DNA from 4 places in the Nocardia sp. NPDC052254 genome. Region 2 is predicted to be linked to each of the others. Evidence: riboswitches for the same ligand, from Rfam matches in the RefSeq annotation. Region 2 holds a riboswitch; each other region holds the start of a gene.
The links. A riboswitch is a leader RNA that binds a small molecule or an ion and turns the genes downstream of it on or off. The one in region 2 is predicted to bind S-adenosylmethionine.

Region 1 (4,215 bases), on a different contig from region 2:
GGCGGACGGCGGGAATGCCGGTGCTGGTCGCCGGGGCCGCGGCGGGTGCGGCGGTCCTGCTGCATTTCCGCGATCCGCATACGCACGGTTCCTACGGAATCTGCCCCTTCTACGCACTCACCGGTTGGTGGTGCCCGGGGTGCGGCGGCCTGCGGGCGATGCACAACCTCACCGAGGGTCGGCTGCTCGATGCCGTGCACAGCAATGTCTTCCTGCTACCGCTGCTGGTCACCGTGGTGTTCTGGTGGGGCCGGTGGGCGTTCGGCCGTTGGCGCGGACGGCCCGACGGGACCTTCCCGTTCACTGTCGGCCAGCGTGGGCAGTGGGTGCTGATCGGCGCCCTCGTGGTGTTCACCGTGGTACGCAACACACCCCTGGGCACCTGGCTGGCCCCTGCCTAGCCGGGCATGCTGAAGATATGGCCGAAGCGGAGACCACTGATTCGTTGAAGACACGAGTGCGCGCGAAAATGCTGCGCCAGCTGAACGAGGACGGTGCACCCGACCCCGAACAGGACGATCCGCGCCAGATCGCCATCGAAGAGGACCTCGAGGCGCTCGATTCCGTCACCGATGGCGATCCGCTGGTGGAGGAGCTGGCCGCGCGCTATCTGGTGCCCTGAGGATCTCGGACCGTGCAGGGCGCGGCGCCGGGTCGGGATTCGGTGAGACCCGCCCGGGTCTCCGGTAGCGCAGACCACTGCCCGTCGGCGCGGGTGTAATTCCAGCGGGCCCCGTCCCGGACCAGTCGATGCAGCGCGTCGATCAGGCGGTCCACATCGGCGACCGAGGTGCCCAGGCCGACACTGGCGCGGACCGCCCCGTCGACTCCCAGCCGCCGCAGCAGCGGATGTGCGCAGAATTTGCCGTCCCGCACACCGATGCCGTACTCCGCCGACAGATATGCCGCGATCCGGCCCGGCTCGAATCCGTCGATGGTGAACGCGACGATGCCGACACTGTCCGTGCTGTCGTCGAAGATGCGCAGAAACTCCAGTCCCGCAGTGGTTTCCAGACCGTCGCGCAGTCGCTGGATCAGGTGGTGCTCATGTTCGACCACTGCCTGTTCGTCGAGGTCCGCCAGGGTCTCGCAGGCCGCCGCGACCGCCGCCGCCCCCAGCACGTTCGGGGACCCCGCCTCGTGCCGCTGAGGTGCGCACGCCCAACGGACATCCTCGGTGGTCACGGTGGTGACCGCGCCGCCGCCGGCCAGATATGGCGGCGCCGCGTCGAGCCAATCGCGCCGGCCGACGAGCACGCCGGCACCGAACGGGGCGTAGAGCTTGTGCCCGGAGAAGGCGAGATAGTCGATTCCGGATGAACTCGCCTGCAGATCGATGCGCCGGTGCGGTGCCAGCTGCGCGGCGTCGACGAGGATCCGCGCTCCGCACTCGTGTGCGAGCGTCGTCAGTTCCGCCAGCGGCAGCACCTCGCCGGTCACATTCGAGGCGCCCGTAATCGCAAGCAGTGCAGCGGGTTCGGCGCGCAGTTCGGCCTCGATGCGGCGGAGCGTCTCGGCGATCGTGGTGGCGGCACGCACCACTCGGCGGCCGCCGCAGGTCCAGGGCAGGAAGTTCGCGTGGTGCTCGATGTCGAGGACCACGGTGTCGCCCGGGACGCAGGAGGCGAGCAGATTCAGCGAGTCGGTGGTGTTGCGGGTGAAGACGACGACCTGATCGGCGGCCGCGTGCACCGCACGGGCCACCGAATTGCGCGCGGCCTCATAGCAATCGGTGCTGATCCGCGAGGCGTAGCCGGCGCCGCGGTGCACGCTGGCGTAGTAGGGGAGCAGTTCGTTCACCCGGTCGGTGACCCGGGCCAGAGCCGGTGTGCTGGCGGCGTAGTCGAAATTGGCGTAGGTCGTGAATCCGCCCTGCACCAGGGGAACTCGGAGCTCACAGCCGGAGACGCGGGCGATCGGGTCGCCGGTTCGGCAGGCGCGGGTGGTGTTGCCGGAGCACCCGGATTCAGCCCGGTTATGGTGCGCGGCAACGGTTTCGGTGGCCGAATCGGCGTCGGGGACGGCAATGTCGGAGACAGCAGTACTCATCGGGACAATCCCTCGGTCCTGGGACTCCGGGAGTGCAACGATGATCGGAGTCCGCGCTTGCCGTGTTCGGTCGAACAAACGGCCAGGTCGTCACCCGGAGCACCCCACCGCGGAGGAGGGTTGCCGACCAGCGAGCCGGGGCTTGATGCTGGCACTCATGACCTGAGCCGAGACTGGCAGACGGCGTGGCGGATTGTCAAGCGCCGTGGCGGACGGAGGGTTGCCGCGTATTCGCGCCGGCGCGAATGCCCGCCTCCACAATCTTTGGGTGTCAGTCCAATCCGGCCGGGCGGTGATATGTGCCGTTGTAGTACAGCAGCGGGTTGCGCATCGGCTCGTCCGCGGTGTCGTCGTGTACCCGGGTCACCAGGCCGACCACCAGGGTGTGATCGCCGATGGGGATCAGCCGATGCACCGTGGCGCGTACCCAGATCGGTGTGTCGTGCAGGACCGGTTCACCGGTCTCGAGCGTCGACCACAACGCAGGATCGGTGAACCGGTGTTCGGCCGATCGCGAAAACCGTTGTGCCAGATGTTGTTGATGTTCGCCGAGAAAGTGGACCACTACGGAATCGGCCTGTGACATCGCATCGATCGACGAGGACCTGTGCGCGATGTTGAACGAGATGAGTGGCGGATCCAGCGACAGCGAGGCGAATGAGGTGGCGGTGAAACCCACCGGCCGATCCGGGCGGGCGAGGGTGACGATTGTCACGCCGGCCGGATAGTGCCGCATGGCGGATCGATACTGTGCCGCGGTGATGCCGTCATCGCTGGGGCCGAGATCTGCGACCTCGGCATCGGGTCGCTGGGAACTGCTCACGGTTCCAAACTACGTCCTGTGCCCCGTGACATATTCCGGACCGCTGCGCCCGAGCCTGCGAACTGCCCCGATACGCTGTAAGAATGACTGATTGGAAGGCTTTCGAGGTCGATCGCACCGGTGCTGTCGCGCGCGTGACGCTGACCGGGCCCGGCAAGGGCAATGCGATGGGACCGGACTTCTGGAGCGAACTGCCGCAGATCTTCGCCGAACTGGACGCGGACGCCGAGATCCGGGCGATCGTACTGACCGGATCGGGTAAGAACTTCTCCTATGGTCTGGATCTGCCGGCCATGAGCCCGACATTCGGCCCACTGCTGGGCGAGAAGGCCCTGGCCGCGCCGCGCACCGATTTCCTGCACGAGATCCGGCGCATGCAGGATTCGGTGACCGCGGTCGCGAACTGCCGCAAACCCGTCATCGCGGCGGTGTCCGGCTGGTGCGTCGGTGGTGGTCTGGATCTGATCGCCGCTGCCGACATCCGGCTGGCCAGTGCCGAGGCGAGCTTCAGTCTGCGCGAGGCGAAGGTCGCGATCGTGGCCGATATCGGTTCGCTGCATCGGCTGCCGGACATCATCGGCGAGGGGCATCTGCGCGAACTCGCCTTCACCGGCAAGGACATCGACGCGGCGCGAGCCGAGAAGATCGGCCTGATCAACGACGTCCACCCCGACCAGGAGGCGGTGCTGGCGGCCGCGCAGGAACTGGCCGAGGAGATCGCCGCGAACCCGCCACTGGTCGTGCAGGGCATCAAGGACGTCCTCGATCAGCCCAAGGCGGGCAAGATCGCCGACGGTCTGCGCTACGTTTCGGCGTGGAATGCGGCGTTCCTGCCCTCGGAAGATCTCACCGAGGCGATTCAGGCCGTGTTCGAGAAGCGCAGCCCGGTCTTCCGCGGCAAGTAGCGGCGGGCAATCGGCGGTCCCGCGACGGCGCTCGCGAAGACGAGCGCCGTCGGACGCCGATCAGTGCCCGCCCTGCTCCTGCAGTCGCTTGTACGCCTCGTCGGTGAGGGTCTCGGCCTTGGCGCGGTTGTCCCAGCCGTCGACCTTGACCCACTTTCCGGGCTCGAGATCCTTGTAGTGCTCGAAGAAGTGCTCGATGGCCTTGCGCTCGAATTCCGGGATGTCGTTCACATCCTGGATGTGGTCCCAGCGCTTGTCGCCGGCCGGAACCGCCACCAGCTTCTCGTCGCCGCCGGCCTCGTCGCTCATCAGCAGCACGCCCACCGGACGGGCCTCGACGATGACACCCGGGAACACCGATTCCGGCAGGAGCACCAGGCAGTCCAGCGGATCGCCGTCGGAGCCCAGGGTGTTCTCGATGTAGCCGTAGTCGGCCGG
Region 2 (4,215 bases):
ATCGAAGCCGAGCGGTTCGATCAGATGCAGCTCGCATCCGGTACCGGCCGCCAAACGGATCGCATTGCCCGTATTCGGCGGGATACGCGGTTCGAAGAACACCAGCTTGAGCACACCGAGACGGTACCCGCCCGCCCGGCGGCCCACGCCGCGGAGCCCGGCCTTCTGTTACCGTGACCGGCGGCCGTCTTCTGACGGCCGATCCGTTGTATCGGCACCGCGGTGTCGGTGAGTTTCGCAGGAGGTGGGTTGATGACTGTGCACGAGGCCGTTGTGCGCGCATCTGCCGGATATCTCCCCGGGGGCATCGGCTCCTTCCGCGCCGCGGCCTGATTCCGTCCTCGCCGAATCATCACCTACCGATACGAAACGGATTCGTACCATTGACCATTCGTAACTGGATCACACGCGCCGAAACCGCCGCCGACATTCCCGCCGTCCACGCGATCAACACCGCCGCATTCGACCGACCGGACGAAGCCGACCTCGTCGAGGCGTTGCGCGCGGATCCGGCCTGGATCGACGGCCTGTCGATCGTGGCGACCGCACCCGACGGCACCGTCGCCGGCTTCGCGCTGCTGACCCGCTGCCACATCGGCGACATCCCGGCCCTGTGCCTCGGGCCCTGTGCCGTATCGCCCGAGTTCCAGCGCACCGGCGCGGGAGCCGCGGCCATCCGTAACACACTGCGGACGGCGGCAGACCGTGGGGAGCATTTCGTCACAGTGCTCGGTCATCCCGAGTACTACCCACGGTTCGGCTTCCGACGGGCCGGCCAATACGGCATCGATCTGAGTATCGATGTTCCCGACGATGCGCTGATGGTCCTCGCGCTCGACGAGGATCATCCGGTTCCGTCGGGCCGTATCCGCTACGCCGCACCGTTCGGCATCTGATCGCCGCCGGGGCGTAGGCCGGCCCCATCCAGCGGCCGACCTGCGCCCCCTCTCGGCAGGGGTATTCGCTACACGGCCCCGCTCGGGGGCGCATCGCCGCTCGGTCGCGGCGGCCGCATCCGGTGGTCGTCGCGACTCGGGTCGCACATGCGAGAATCGCAGCCGTGACCGACGCGCCCACCACACAACCGCAGCATTCCAGCCCGGCGAACCGCTTCCCCCTTCATCTGCCGATGCTGCTGGTCGTTGTGGTCCTGCTGGTTGCCGTGGTCTTCGTGGCCCAGGACCGCTGGCGCCGTGGCGCGTTCTTCATCGGCGGGGCAACACTGCTCGCGGCGGCGCTGCGCTTGTGCCTGCCCACGGCCCGGGTCGGATTGCTGGCGGTGCGGAGCCGGCCCTTCGATATCGGGGCCTACACCGTTCTCGGCGGTGCCATCATCGTTCTGGCGGCAACGATCAGCAGCCTCGGCGTCGGCTGAGCCACTCGCGATCGAACCGGCCGCACCCGCTCGGCCCACTGCCGGGCCGAGCGTGGCGGCGCTGTGCTCAGGACGCGCGGGCCTCGCGCGCCGCGAGCGCCAGCTCCATGGTCTGTTCCAGCATCTTGCCGATCGCCGCGGTCTCGGTGAGGAATCCGTCGTGCCCGTCGCGGGAGTGCACCACTTCCAGGCCCTTGCAGCCGGGCAGCAGATCGGCCAGCTCCTGCTGGGTCCGCAACGGATACAACCGATCCGAGTCCACGCCGCCGACCAGGCACGGCACCGGGATGGCGGCCAGAGCGGCCTCGATACCCCCGCGGCCGCGTCCCACATCGTGGCGGTTCATCGCCTCGGTGAGCAGGATGTAGGTGGCGGCGTCGAATCGGGCGACGAGCTTGTCGGCCTGATGGTCGAGATAGCTCTGCACCGCGTAACGCCCACCGTCCCACGGGTCTTCCGTGCCCTGAGCGGTGTTGGCGAACCGGTGATCGAGTTCGAATTCGGTGCGGTAGGTCAGGTGTGCGATACGGCGCGCGACCCCCAGTCCGGCCCGCGGGCTGCGGCCCGTGCCGTGATACTCGCCGCCCTGCCAGTCCGGATCGGATGTGATCGCGGCGATCTGCGTGGTCTGGGTGCCGATCTGGTCGGCGGTCGCGCGGGCGCCGACGGCCAGGACCAGGGCGGCGTCGACACGATCGGGGTGACCGGCCATCCACTCCAGCACCCGCATGCCGCCCATGGAACCGCCGACCACCGCGGCCGTGCGGGCGATACCCAGCAGATCCAGCAGCACGACCTCGGCCTCGACCTGATCGCGGATCGAGATCTCGGGAAACCGCGTGCCCCAGGGCTTTCCGTCCGGTGCCGGGGAGGCGGGCCCGGTGCTGCCCTGACAGCCGCCGAGCACATTCGTCGCGATGACACACCAGCGATCGGTATCGAGCGCCGCGCCGGGGCCGACCAGGCCGTCCCACCAGCCCGGCAGCGCGTGCCGATCGTCCGGCCGTCCGCAGACGTGCGAGTCACCGGTCAGGGCGTGCTCGACCAGGACCACGTTGTCGAGTTCGGGCGAGAGCTCACCCCAGCGCTGGACGGCCAGCTCCACGCCGGGCACGACCGCGCCGTTCTCCAGCCGGACCTCGCCGATCGCGATGACTCCCAGACTGCCGTCCGGGGGTGGTAGCAGCGCGGTTGCGCCCGCGCGGGACGCACTCGATTCGATACTCACGGTCACCGCGCCTGCCACACGGGGTGGTCGATTCCGGCCGCCACCATCGGTCTGCGGGCCGGCCGGGGCATGGCACCGGCGGCCGCCAGATCGGCGCGCGACGGGTGCGCGCGCGAGGTCGAAGCAGCACGGACGACGAGGGAACACACATCCCCGATCGTAGCGACACGCCTGGAACGCGCTGCCGCCTCTACACACTTGCCGCGGGGCACGGTGAACTCACTCACTGGTTGCTCCTGATAGTCGCGCTTGCTCTCGGCTTTCGAGAGCCCGGTCAATCACCCGGAGCACCCCACCGCAACTGGAGGGTTGCCGGCCAGCGAGCCGGGGCTTGGCGCTGGCACTCATGACCTGACGTGGATGTTAACAATCGGCCCCGGTGGACGCGAGAGTTGGGCTCGCCCGATTCCGCGCGGACAACCGGGTCGATCGCCCCGGTGCGAGATGGTCGGTGTGACGTGCGACTCCCTCAATGGGGCGGCCCCTGTCATTGAGACCCAGCGCACCAGTACGCTTGTCTTGTTTAGCACCAGGCGTCTCGTGGACAACGCGGGGCGTATACGTTGTCTGTTGAACAGCTGGGGTCCGCTCACAAGCGTGCTCGCCTGGCCGTGCAATGGGAGCACACCTTCCTTAGGAGGACACGAAGATCCATGTCCAAGATCAAGGTTGAAGGGACCGTCGTCGAACTCGACGGCGACGAGATGACCCGGATCATCTGGCAGTTCATCAAGGACAAGCTGATCCATCCGTACCTCGATGTGAACCTCGAGTACTACGACCTGGGCATCGAATACCGCGACAAGACCGACGACCAGGTCACCGTCGATGCGGCCAATGCCATCAAGAAACACGGTGTCGGCGTCAAATGCGCCACCATCACCCCCGACGAGGCTCGGGTCGAGGAGTTCAATCTCAAGAAGATGTGGCGTTCGCCGAACGGCACGATTCGTAACATCCTCGGCGGCACCATCTTCCGCGCCCCGATCATCATCTCCAATGTGCCGCGCCTGGTGCCGGGCTGGACCAAGCCGATCATCATCGGCCGTCACGCCTTCGGTGACCAGTACCGCGCCACGGACTTCAAGGTGCATCAGGCCGGCACCGTCACGATCCAGTTCACCCCGGAGGACGGCTCCGAGCCGATCGTCCACGAAGTGGTGAAGATGCCCGAGGACGGCGGCGTCGTCATGGGTATGTACAACTTCAAGAAGTCCATCGAGGACTTCGCGCGGGCCTCGCTGAACTACGGCCTGCAGCAGAACTACCCGGTCTACATGTCGACCAAGAACACCATCCTGAAGGCCTACGACGGCATGTTCAAGGATACGTTCCAGGAAGTCTTCGAGACCGAGTTCAAGCAGGAGTTCGAGGCCGCCGGTCTCACCTACGAGCACCGTCTGATCGACGACATGGTCGCCTCCGCCCTGAAGTGGGAGGGCGGCTACGTCTGGGCCTGCAAGAACTACGACGGCGACGTGCAGTCCGACACCGTGGCGCAGGGCTTCGGCTCGCTGGGCCTGATGACCTCGGTGCTGCTCACCCCGGACGGCCGCACCTGTGAGGCCGAGGCCGCACACGGCACGGTGACCCGTCACTTCCGCCAGCACCA
Region 3 (4,215 bases), on a different contig from region 2:
GGGTGGTGGTGGCCGGATGGGTGATCAGCGACTTGGCATCGCCGAGATTGTTGGAGATGTCCACGATGCGCAGCCGGTTCAGCACCTCGAAGGCCCGCTTCTTGCCCTCGTCGGGACCGGCGGCCAGTTCGAAGGTCACCACGGTGCCGCCGCCCGACATCTGCGAGGTGGCCAGCTCGTGCTGCGGATGCGAGGTGAGGAACGGGTACTTGGTCCACGCGACCGCCGGATGCTGCTCCAGGAACTGCGCGACGGCCAGTGCGGACCGCGTCGACTGCCGCACTCGCAGCGGCATGGTCTCCAGGCCCTTGAGCAGGGTCCAGGCATTGAACGGGCTCAGCGCCGGACCGGTGTGCCGCATCAGGTTCTTGACGGGGCCGTTGATGTATTCGCTGTCGCCCAGGATCGCGCCGCCGAGCACCCGGCCCTGACCGTCGATGTGCTTGGTGCCCGAATACACCACCACATCGGCGCCCAGATCGAGGCTGCGCTGCAGCAGCGGCGTCGCGAAGACGTTGTCCAGCACCACTTTCGCGCCGGCGGCATGGGCCAGCTCGCTCACCCGGCGCACATCGACGAGGGTCTGCATCGGGTTCGAGGGCGTCTCGAAGAAGACGGCGGCCGTCGGCTGCGACAGCGCCTGTTCCCACTGCTCGAGATCCTCACCGTCGACGAAGACGGTTTCCACACCCCAGCGCGGCAGGATCTCGTTGCACACCACGAAACAGGAGCCGAACAGGCTGCGCGCGGCGACCAGCCGATCGCCCTGTCCGAGCAGTGCGGCCAGTGCGGTGAACACCGCCGACATACCGCTCGCGGTCGCGAAGCAGGCTTCGGCGCCTTCGAGCAGCCGCATCCGCTCCTCGAACATGGCGACGGTCGGATTGCCGTAGCGCGAATAGACGAAATGCTCGATATCGCCGGTGAAGGCCGCCTCCGCCGCCTCCGCGCTCTCATAGACGAATCCGGAGGACAGATACAGCGCCTCGGAGGTCTCCTCGAATCCGGAGCGCCGCACCCCGCCGCGCACACCCAGTGTCGCGGGGCCCACACCCTCGGGTAGCGGACGATCGAATGCACCGCCGGTGATCATGAATGCCTCCCATCGACCCGGCGGACCGGGCTCGCCGGGAACAGCGCCCGACTACGTGAAATCAATTGCCACACAGGGCCTTCTCCTGCGGTGCCGGCAGCTGAGGAAACGCCGCTCACGACTGCCGCCAGGGCAGCCCGAGCGCGCGCCAGCCCGCACCGCCGCGATGACCGTCGGCGTCCAGCGGTCCCTCGAAACCCTCCAGCACGTTGTAGGAGGGCGCGAATCCGGCCGCGGTGGCGGCGGTGGCCGCTCCGATCGAGCGCTGGCCCGAACGGCACAGGAAGATCACCGGGGCATCGCTGTCGATGCCTCGATCGGCCAGCAGCTGTTGCAGCTGGGCCACGAAATCCGGATTGGGCGACCCACCGAAATCGACCCACTCGATCAGCGCCGTCGGCCGTTCGATCGCGGCGGTGTCCGGTACACCGACGAATCGCCACTCGGCCTCGGTGCGCACATCCACCAGCACCGCATCGGCATTGTCGCGCAACAACTCCCACGCCTGCCCGGGCGTGATGTCACCGGCGTAGCTCACTTGTCGAACCTCCTACGGAATCCGCACTTGCCGTGTCCGGTCGGACCACGGCCTGGTCGTCACCCGGAGCACCCCACCGCGGAGGAGGGTTGCCGGCCAGCGAGCCGGGGCTTGGCGCTGGCACTCATGACCTGAACCGAGAATGCCTGGTCACAGGGTAGATTGTCAAACGCCGACCGGTCGGAATCATGCATTGCCACATACCAGCCAGACCCCCTTCTCCTGGACGAAATTCCAGTTCGCCACGCTCTTGCGACCATCGATCTGGCTGGTCACCGAGGCGGTGGCGTGGTCGCCGTCGATCTTCACCGCATCGACTCCGGCGAGTTCGTACTTCTTGCCGACCGAGTCCGGACCCAGCGGCGATTTCTTCTCGTCGAAGTTCGCGCATTCGGTGGTCTTGCGCCGGTCGGCGTCGGAATCGCTTCGGGCCGTGGCGAAGTTGCGCGCGGCCACGGCGACCCGATCGGTATCTGTGACATTGTTCTCGACCGGGCGGGCGAGCGCGAGGACGACGACAGCGATCACCGCGATCCCGGCGATGACCACGGCGATCAGGAACGGCATCGCCGAACGCGTGGCCTCACGCTGATCGATCGGGATTGCCGGATCGTCGCGCGGGGTTTCCTGATCGCTGTCGCTCATGGGGTCGATCATCCCCGGCGGGCCGAAGTGTCGAAGATCACGCCTGCGTTTTTCGGCGGGCACCGGGAACAGCTGCGATGTACACCACCGATAGAATCGGCAGAACTCCGGCCATATCCGGTGCACGGATCGGATGGTTCCGGGCGCGGCAACGAAGCAGCGCCGGCACCACAGCCAACCGGGCAGATTCCGGCCCGCACGTCAACTTAGCCTAAGCTAAGAAAGACGGCTGAGATTAAAAAGACGAGTGTTTTCGACCAAAGGGTGCGCGTAGAAATGACCGAACACGCTGGAACGAATGGCGGCGCGATCGACCGCCCCCTGCGCATCGCGATCGTGGGTGCCGGACCGGCCGGTATCTATGCCGCCGACGCGCTGATGAAGTCCGATGTCGAGGCGAGCATCGATCTCTACGAGCGGATGCCCGCGCCCTTCGGACTGATCCGCTACGGCGTCGCCCCCGACCACCCCCGCATCAAGGGCATCATCACCGCCCTGCACAAGGTGCTCGACAAGCCTGAGGTCCGCCTGCTCGGCAACATCGACTACGGCAGCGACATCGACCTCGAGGACCTGCGGCGTTTCTATGACGCGGTGATCTTCTCCACCGGTGCGAACGCCGACCGCGCACTCGGCGTCCCCGGTATCGACCTCGACGGCAGCTATGGCGCCGCGGACTTCGTGTCCTGGTACGACGGTCACCCGGATGTGCCGCGCAGCTGGCCGCTGGACGCGGAGAAGGTCGCGGTCCTCGGCGTCGGCAACGTCGCGCTCGATGTCGCCCGTGTGCTGGCCAAGACCGGTGACGAGCTGCTGCCGACCGAGATCCCGCCGAACGTCTACGAGGGCCTGAAGAACAACAAGGCGCTCGAGGTGCACGTCTTCGGTCGCCGCGGTCCCGCCCAGGCCAAGTTCACCCCGCTCGAGCTTCGCGAACTCGATCACTCGCCGAACATCGAGGTGATCGTCGAGCCCGAGGACATCGACTACGACGAGGGGTCGGAAGCCGCGCGCCGCCACTCCAAGCAGGTCGACATGGTCTGCAACACCCTCGAGCAGTGGGCCATCCGCGATGTCGGCGACCGTCCGCACAAGCTGTTCCTGCACTTCTTCGAATCCCCCGCCGAGGTGCTCGGCGCCGACGGCAAGGTGGTGGGCCTGCGCACCGAGCGCACGACCCTCGACGGCACCGGCAACGTCAAGGGCACCGGCACCCACAGGGACTGGGACGTCCAGGCGATCTACCGTGCCGTGGGCTACCTGTCGCAGAACATCCCGGCGCTGCCGTTCGACGATCAGGCCGGAACCGTCCCCAACGAGGCCGGGCGTGTGCTCGCCGACGACTCCGCCGAGGACCCCGCTCAGCGCTTCCTGCCGCAGACCTATGTCACCGGCTGGATCAAGCGCGGTCCGGTCGGCCTGATCGGGCACACCAAGGGCGATGCGAACGAGACCATCGCCTGCCTGCTCGACGATGCCGCCGCCTTCACCCCCGCCGCCGAGCCCGATCCGGAGGCGATCCTGAAGTTCCTGGAGGAGAAGGGCATCCCGTTCACCACCTGGGCCGGCTGGTACCGCCTGGATGCGCACGAGCGCGCCCTCGGCGAGCCGGAGGGCCGCGAGCGGGTCAAGGTCGTCGAGCGCGAGGACATGCTGCGCGCCAGCGAGCCGCACAAGGTGTGAACATCACACACCCGATCCGCATTCGTCACCGACCTGAGGCATGCTGATCACGTGTTCGATTCACACGTTCACATCATCGACCCGCGGTATCCGCTGATCGAGAATCAGGGCTACCTGCCGCAGCCGTACACCATCGGCGACTATCGCAAGCGCATGGCGAATTTCGATGTCGACGGTGGTGCGGTGGTGAGCGCGTCCTTCCAGGGCGCCGACTCCACCTTCATGATCGCGGCACTGGCCGAACTCGGTCCGAACT
Region 4 (4,215 bases), on a different contig from region 2:
AGGTCGCCCCGCACGGCGTGGGTGAGCGCGGTCCAATACTGTTCCGGCACCGAGCGATCCAGCCCGTACCTGGCCTTCAACTCGGCGATCGCGGCCGGGTCGGGGACCGCGCCCGGATCCGCGTCGACGGCCATCTGTACCGGATCCGACGGCAGCAGGAACAGCACCGCGAAGGAGACGGTGAAGGCCGCCCACAGCACTCCGGCGGCCTGCAGGACGCGCACGATCACATACCGGGTCAGCGGATTCATCGGGTACTCAGCCAGGTGTCGTGGAACTGCAGCCGCGCCGAGGCCTCGAACCTCAGGTCGTGCACGGCGGCCGAGCGTCCGATCGCTTGCGACAGTTCGATGGTCGGCAGCCACAGCCCGTTGTCGATCACCGACCGCTGGGCCGCGGCGACGAGTGCGCCGCGCGCCGCCGGATCGGTGGTCGAGAGTTGGTCGGCGAGCGCTCGATCCAGTGCTGCGATGGGCTCGCGCTGGTTGAGATTCCGCTGGCCCCGGCCGAAGGTGGTGCGCAGGATGTCGCCGTCCGCGCGAGTGGTGTTGTAGTAGGTGGTGTCGAAATCTCCGGCATTCTGCCGCGCCGTGTATTCCCCCGCGGCCGCGAGTTCGAGCCGCAGATCCACCCCGATGGAGCGTAGTTGCTGCTGGACCAGTTCGAGCGTTGCCCGATTGGCGGCGAACGCGGTGCTGAACAGCACGCCGAACGACAGTCGACGCCCGTCCTTCACGCGGATACCGTCGCCGCCGGGCGCCCATCCGGCGTTGTCGAGGAGGTGGCGGGCCTGCTCCGGGTCGTAGCCGATCGAGTTCGAAAGATCCACGTATCCGGGCGTTTTCGAGGCGAGTGCTCCGGTCGCCGGCAGGAACTGTGGTCCCAGGACCGTATCCACCAGCTGTGTGCGGTCGATTCCGTGCAACAGGGCTTGGCGCACCGCGGCGTCCGACAGCGGTGCCCGGCTCAGATTCGGCTGCAGTCCGAACGGGACGCCCGGATTCGAGGCGAACTGCACCTCGGCGCCGGTCGCCTCGAGCTGCGGAACATCCTGTGGCAGTGCGTCACTGACGGCATCGAGCTGATTCGACGACAGGCTTCCGGTACGTACGCCGGCCTCGGGAACCACCGTGAATTCGATGCGATCCAGATACGCCTCACCAGGGTGTGCGAAGACCGCCGAACCCCATCGGTAACCGGGACGTCTGGCCAGGGTCGCGGAGATGTCCTGCCGGTATCCCGCGTAGACGAACGGGCCGCTGCCGATATCGTCGCCGAGGCAGCGCTGTTCGGCCGGTTTCGCCGTGGTGACATCGGCGAGAATGCCCAGCTGTGGCGTCGAGGACGCCTGCAGGAATTGGGCATTCGGCGCGTCGAAGCGAATGTCGGCGGTGAGGGGATCGATCACCGTGGTGCCCGCGTAGCCGGCCAGATAACTGGCCCCCAGCGGCGCTTTCGCCGTGGTGAGGGTGTGGGCGATGGCGTCGAAGTTCTTCTGCACGGAGGTGGCGGTCAGCGGCGTGCCGTCGCTGAAGGTGACATCCGGCCGTAGATGGAATGTGAAGCTCTTCGCGTCCGGGCTCACCTGCCAGCTGGTGGCCAGCCACGGTGTGATCTCGCCGGTCGCCGGGTTCTGATCGGTGAGCGAGTCCACGATCTGCCGAGTCACGTAGAGGGTCTGGTTGGTGCCGGCCTGGGCCGGGTCCGAGCAGGTCGGAGCCTGGGACAGTCCGTAACGCAGGGTGCCTCCCGGCTGCGGTGGACCGGCATCGCCACCGCCGGAGGCGGGTGTGCAGGCGGCGATCGCCAGCGTCGCGGTGACCGCGCTCGCCAGCGAGAGGATTCGTTTCATTCGGTGACTCCGAGAGGATCGATACGGCGGGCGGCCGGCGCCGCGACCCGGGCCGGTGGGTCGGCGTCGGCAGCAGGAATTTCAGGCGGGAACGGGCCCGCTGGGTATCGGCCGATACCGCAATCCGGAACGGGCCGGGCCGTACCCACCGTCGCGCCCGAACCGGCTGCGGCGCAGCGGTATTGCGGCCGAGCGTGTCGGGTACTTCTCGAACGCGTGCACGAGCGGTCCGGACGGCGACGACACCGCCGGCTCGAGGGCGGTGTATCCGGCGCGGCGGGACAGGGCGACCGCTTCCGGTTGCCGTGGGCCGGTGGTGAGGAGGATCCGGCGATAGCCGCGGCGCAGCGCCTCGGCCTCGAGTTCGGCGAGGACGAGACTCGCCAGCCCGCGGCGGCGGTGTTCGGGCGCGGTCCAGATGCGCTCGAGCTCGGCGGTCCGTTCGTCGTGGCGTCGGAACGCCCCGCCCGCGACGGGTTCGCCGTCCTCGACGACCACCAGCAGATCACCGTGCGGGGCCGCGAAATCGGCGGCCGGGTGGTTCACCAGATCCGCGTGCACCGCACCGGCGCTGCCGCCGTAGCGGCCGCTGTATTCGATGGCCAGTCCGGCGAGCAGCGGCGCGACCATCGGATCGTTCCGGTGGACGTGAAAAACGGTGCGTACCATGATATTTCCTCCATCGGTCCCGGCGGTAGCACCCACACCCCGCAGGGGGTTGCTGCGACGTCGGCGAGCCGGGTCTCTCGATCGCTCTGGATGGGCGGAATGTCACGCTAGGCGAATCTCGATGCGCGGTCAGCACTCTGGATCGGGCTGAATCCAATCCTTGTCGCGGACATCGCGCGGCGATGTCATGACCGATGTCGCACGGATCCGGCGATCGCGCGCAACGCGGCCACCGGATCCCATGGCCCCGGCCGACCTCGGGTCAGTGGATAGCAGGCGAACCCGAGCGTCATCGCGCTGAAATGGCCGATGTCGGTGAAGGTTCGGTTCGAGAACACCGGAATCGCGTAGAAGACGATCACCCCGACGAGATAGAGGTAGCGCCACGGCGACGCGATCCGGTACACCAGCACCGCCACCACACCCGCGAGGGCATAACTCACCCCGTAATCGAGAGTGTTCACCGCCGATGGCGGTGCGTACCCGTGACGGATGGCCCAGTAGAGCACGCCTTCGCTGATGTAGGTCGCGCCCACATGGGCGATCACCAGCACGATCAGCCAGCGCAGCGTTCCCAGCCAGCGCTCGGCCTGAGCGTGGAAGATGCTGTAGGTGACCGCGTACCCGAGCCAGCCGCCGCCCGCGAGCCAGAAGGCGCTGGTGACCAGCACCCGGAACGGATCCTCTCGCAGGTGGTGCAGATTGGTCGACCGGTTGCCGAGCAGGATCTGCGCGTCCTGCGGCGACAGGTGCCGCACCACCACGGTGGACACCAGCAGGATGGCCAGCCAGATGTAGGTCCCCGGCGCACTGCGCACATAGCGTCCGACCGTGACCGGCACGCTTTTCCATCGCAGGCCTGTTCTCGACATCGGATACCTTCCTGGCGATCCGCGGTTCACCCCAACTGTCGGCCGTCGCCGCGATCCCGGAATCACCCGGATGGGGTGAGACGGCCACACCGTGCGGAATGCCGCTAATCCGACAAAATGCCTGGTCCGGGAATGCCGGGCGCGCGAAGTCGGGCGCCGACACGTACTCTGCTGCTGCGGCGCGAAACCGGATTCGTGGTGTCCACTGGAGATGGTGGTTTCCGGTGGGCGCAGCGCATGCGTGGGTGGCGAGCAGAGGGCGGTGATGGCGTGCGTGGACGTCGATCTCTACTGGTGGTGTCGGCGATCATGGCGGCGATCGTCGTCGCGGCCACGGGTTGCGGAGACTCCGGCGGTGGTTCCTCGTCGGCACCGGGGGCCAAGGCCCCGGAATTCACCGCGCCGGCCACCATCGATGTGCCCGCGGCCGATCACGGACCGCTCAATCCGTCGGCGCCGATCGTGGTGAATTCCGCCGACGGGATGCTCACCGCGGTCACCGTCACCGATGCCGACGGCAAGCCCGTGAACGGCGCCTACGCCGCGGACCGGCACAGCTGGACCTCCAAGGACCCGCTCGGTTACGGGGTGAGCTATCGCGTCGCCGCCGAGGCGGTGGATCTGGCCCAGATCGCGACCGACAAGACCTTCACCGTGAACACGATCGACGCCGCGCACAAGGCCTACGCCAATGTGGTCCCGGCACCGGATGTGGTGGCCGACACCGGAATCGGGGTCGGCCAGCCGATGGTGTTCCAGTTCACCGCGCCGGTGTCGGACAAGGTGGAAGCACAGAAGCATCTGAAGATCTCGGTCACGCCG

Region 1: it holds a riboswitch for S-adenosylmethionine, as region 2 does, so the genes downstream of both, AB0L57_RS05100 (aminotransferase class V-fold PLP-dependent enzyme) here and AB0L57_RS25620 (homoserine O-acetyltransferase) in region 2, are expected to answer to the same signal.
Region 3: it holds a riboswitch for S-adenosylmethionine, as region 2 does, so the genes downstream of both, AB0L57_RS08740 (rhodanese-like domain-containing protein) here and AB0L57_RS25620 (homoserine O-acetyltransferase) in region 2, are expected to answer to the same signal.
Region 4: it holds a riboswitch for S-adenosylmethionine, as region 2 does, so the genes downstream of both, AB0L57_RS00295 (GNAT family N-acetyltransferase) here and AB0L57_RS25620 (homoserine O-acetyltransferase) in region 2, are expected to answer to the same signal.

The regions. Positions count from the first base shown of each region.
Region 1 covers NZ_JBFAUW010000002.1:30,757-34,971, reverse strand. Annotated here, with positions in the region: gene AB0L57_RS05110 (DUF2752 domain-containing protein) at 1-401, shown strand, start outside; gene AB0L57_RS05105 (hypothetical protein) at 419-622, shown strand; gene AB0L57_RS05100 (aminotransferase class V-fold PLP-dependent enzyme) at 607-2,049, opposite strand; SAM riboswitch class IV at 2,098-2,212, opposite strand; gene AB0L57_RS05095 (flavin reductase family protein) at 2,321-2,785, opposite strand; gene AB0L57_RS05090 (crotonase/enoyl-CoA hydratase family protein) at 2,956-3,777, shown strand; gene ppa (inorganic diphosphatase) at 3,838-4,215, opposite strand, start outside.
Region 2 covers NZ_JBFAUW010000011.1:199,805-204,019, reverse strand. Annotated here, with positions in the region: gene AB0L57_RS25635 (tRNA (cytidine(34)-2'-O)-methyltransferase) at 1-114, opposite strand, end outside; gene AB0L57_RS25630 (N-acetyltransferase) at 384-896, shown strand; gene AB0L57_RS25625 (DUF3017 domain-containing protein) at 1,130-1,375, shown strand; gene AB0L57_RS25620 (homoserine O-acetyltransferase) at 1,443-2,597, opposite strand; SAM riboswitch class IV at 2,844-2,955, opposite strand; gene AB0L57_RS25615 (NADP-dependent isocitrate dehydrogenase) at 3,257-4,215, shown strand, end outside.
Region 3 covers NZ_JBFAUW010000002.1:838,298-842,512, reverse strand. Annotated here, with positions in the region: gene AB0L57_RS08745 (O-succinylhomoserine sulfhydrylase) at 1-1,093, opposite strand, end outside; gene AB0L57_RS08740 (rhodanese-like domain-containing protein) at 1,209-1,631, opposite strand; SAM riboswitch class IV at 1,650-1,763, opposite strand; gene AB0L57_RS08735 (hypothetical protein) at 1,818-2,276, opposite strand; gene AB0L57_RS08730 (FAD-dependent oxidoreductase) at 2,553-3,959, shown strand; gene AB0L57_RS08725 (amidohydrolase family protein) at 4,011-4,215, shown strand, end outside.
Region 4 covers NZ_JBFAUW010000001.1:59,587-63,801, forward strand. Annotated here, with positions in the region: gene AB0L57_RS00285 (ABC transporter permease) at 1-242, opposite strand, end outside; gene AB0L57_RS00290 (ABC transporter substrate-binding protein) at 248-1,852, opposite strand; partial or broken gene AB0L57_RS00295 (GNAT family N-acetyltransferase) at 2,117-2,521, opposite strand; SAM riboswitch class I at 2,529-2,618, opposite strand; gene AB0L57_RS00300 (rhomboid-like protein) at 2,707-3,393, opposite strand; gene AB0L57_RS00305 (Ig-like domain-containing protein) at 3,664-4,215, shown strand, end outside.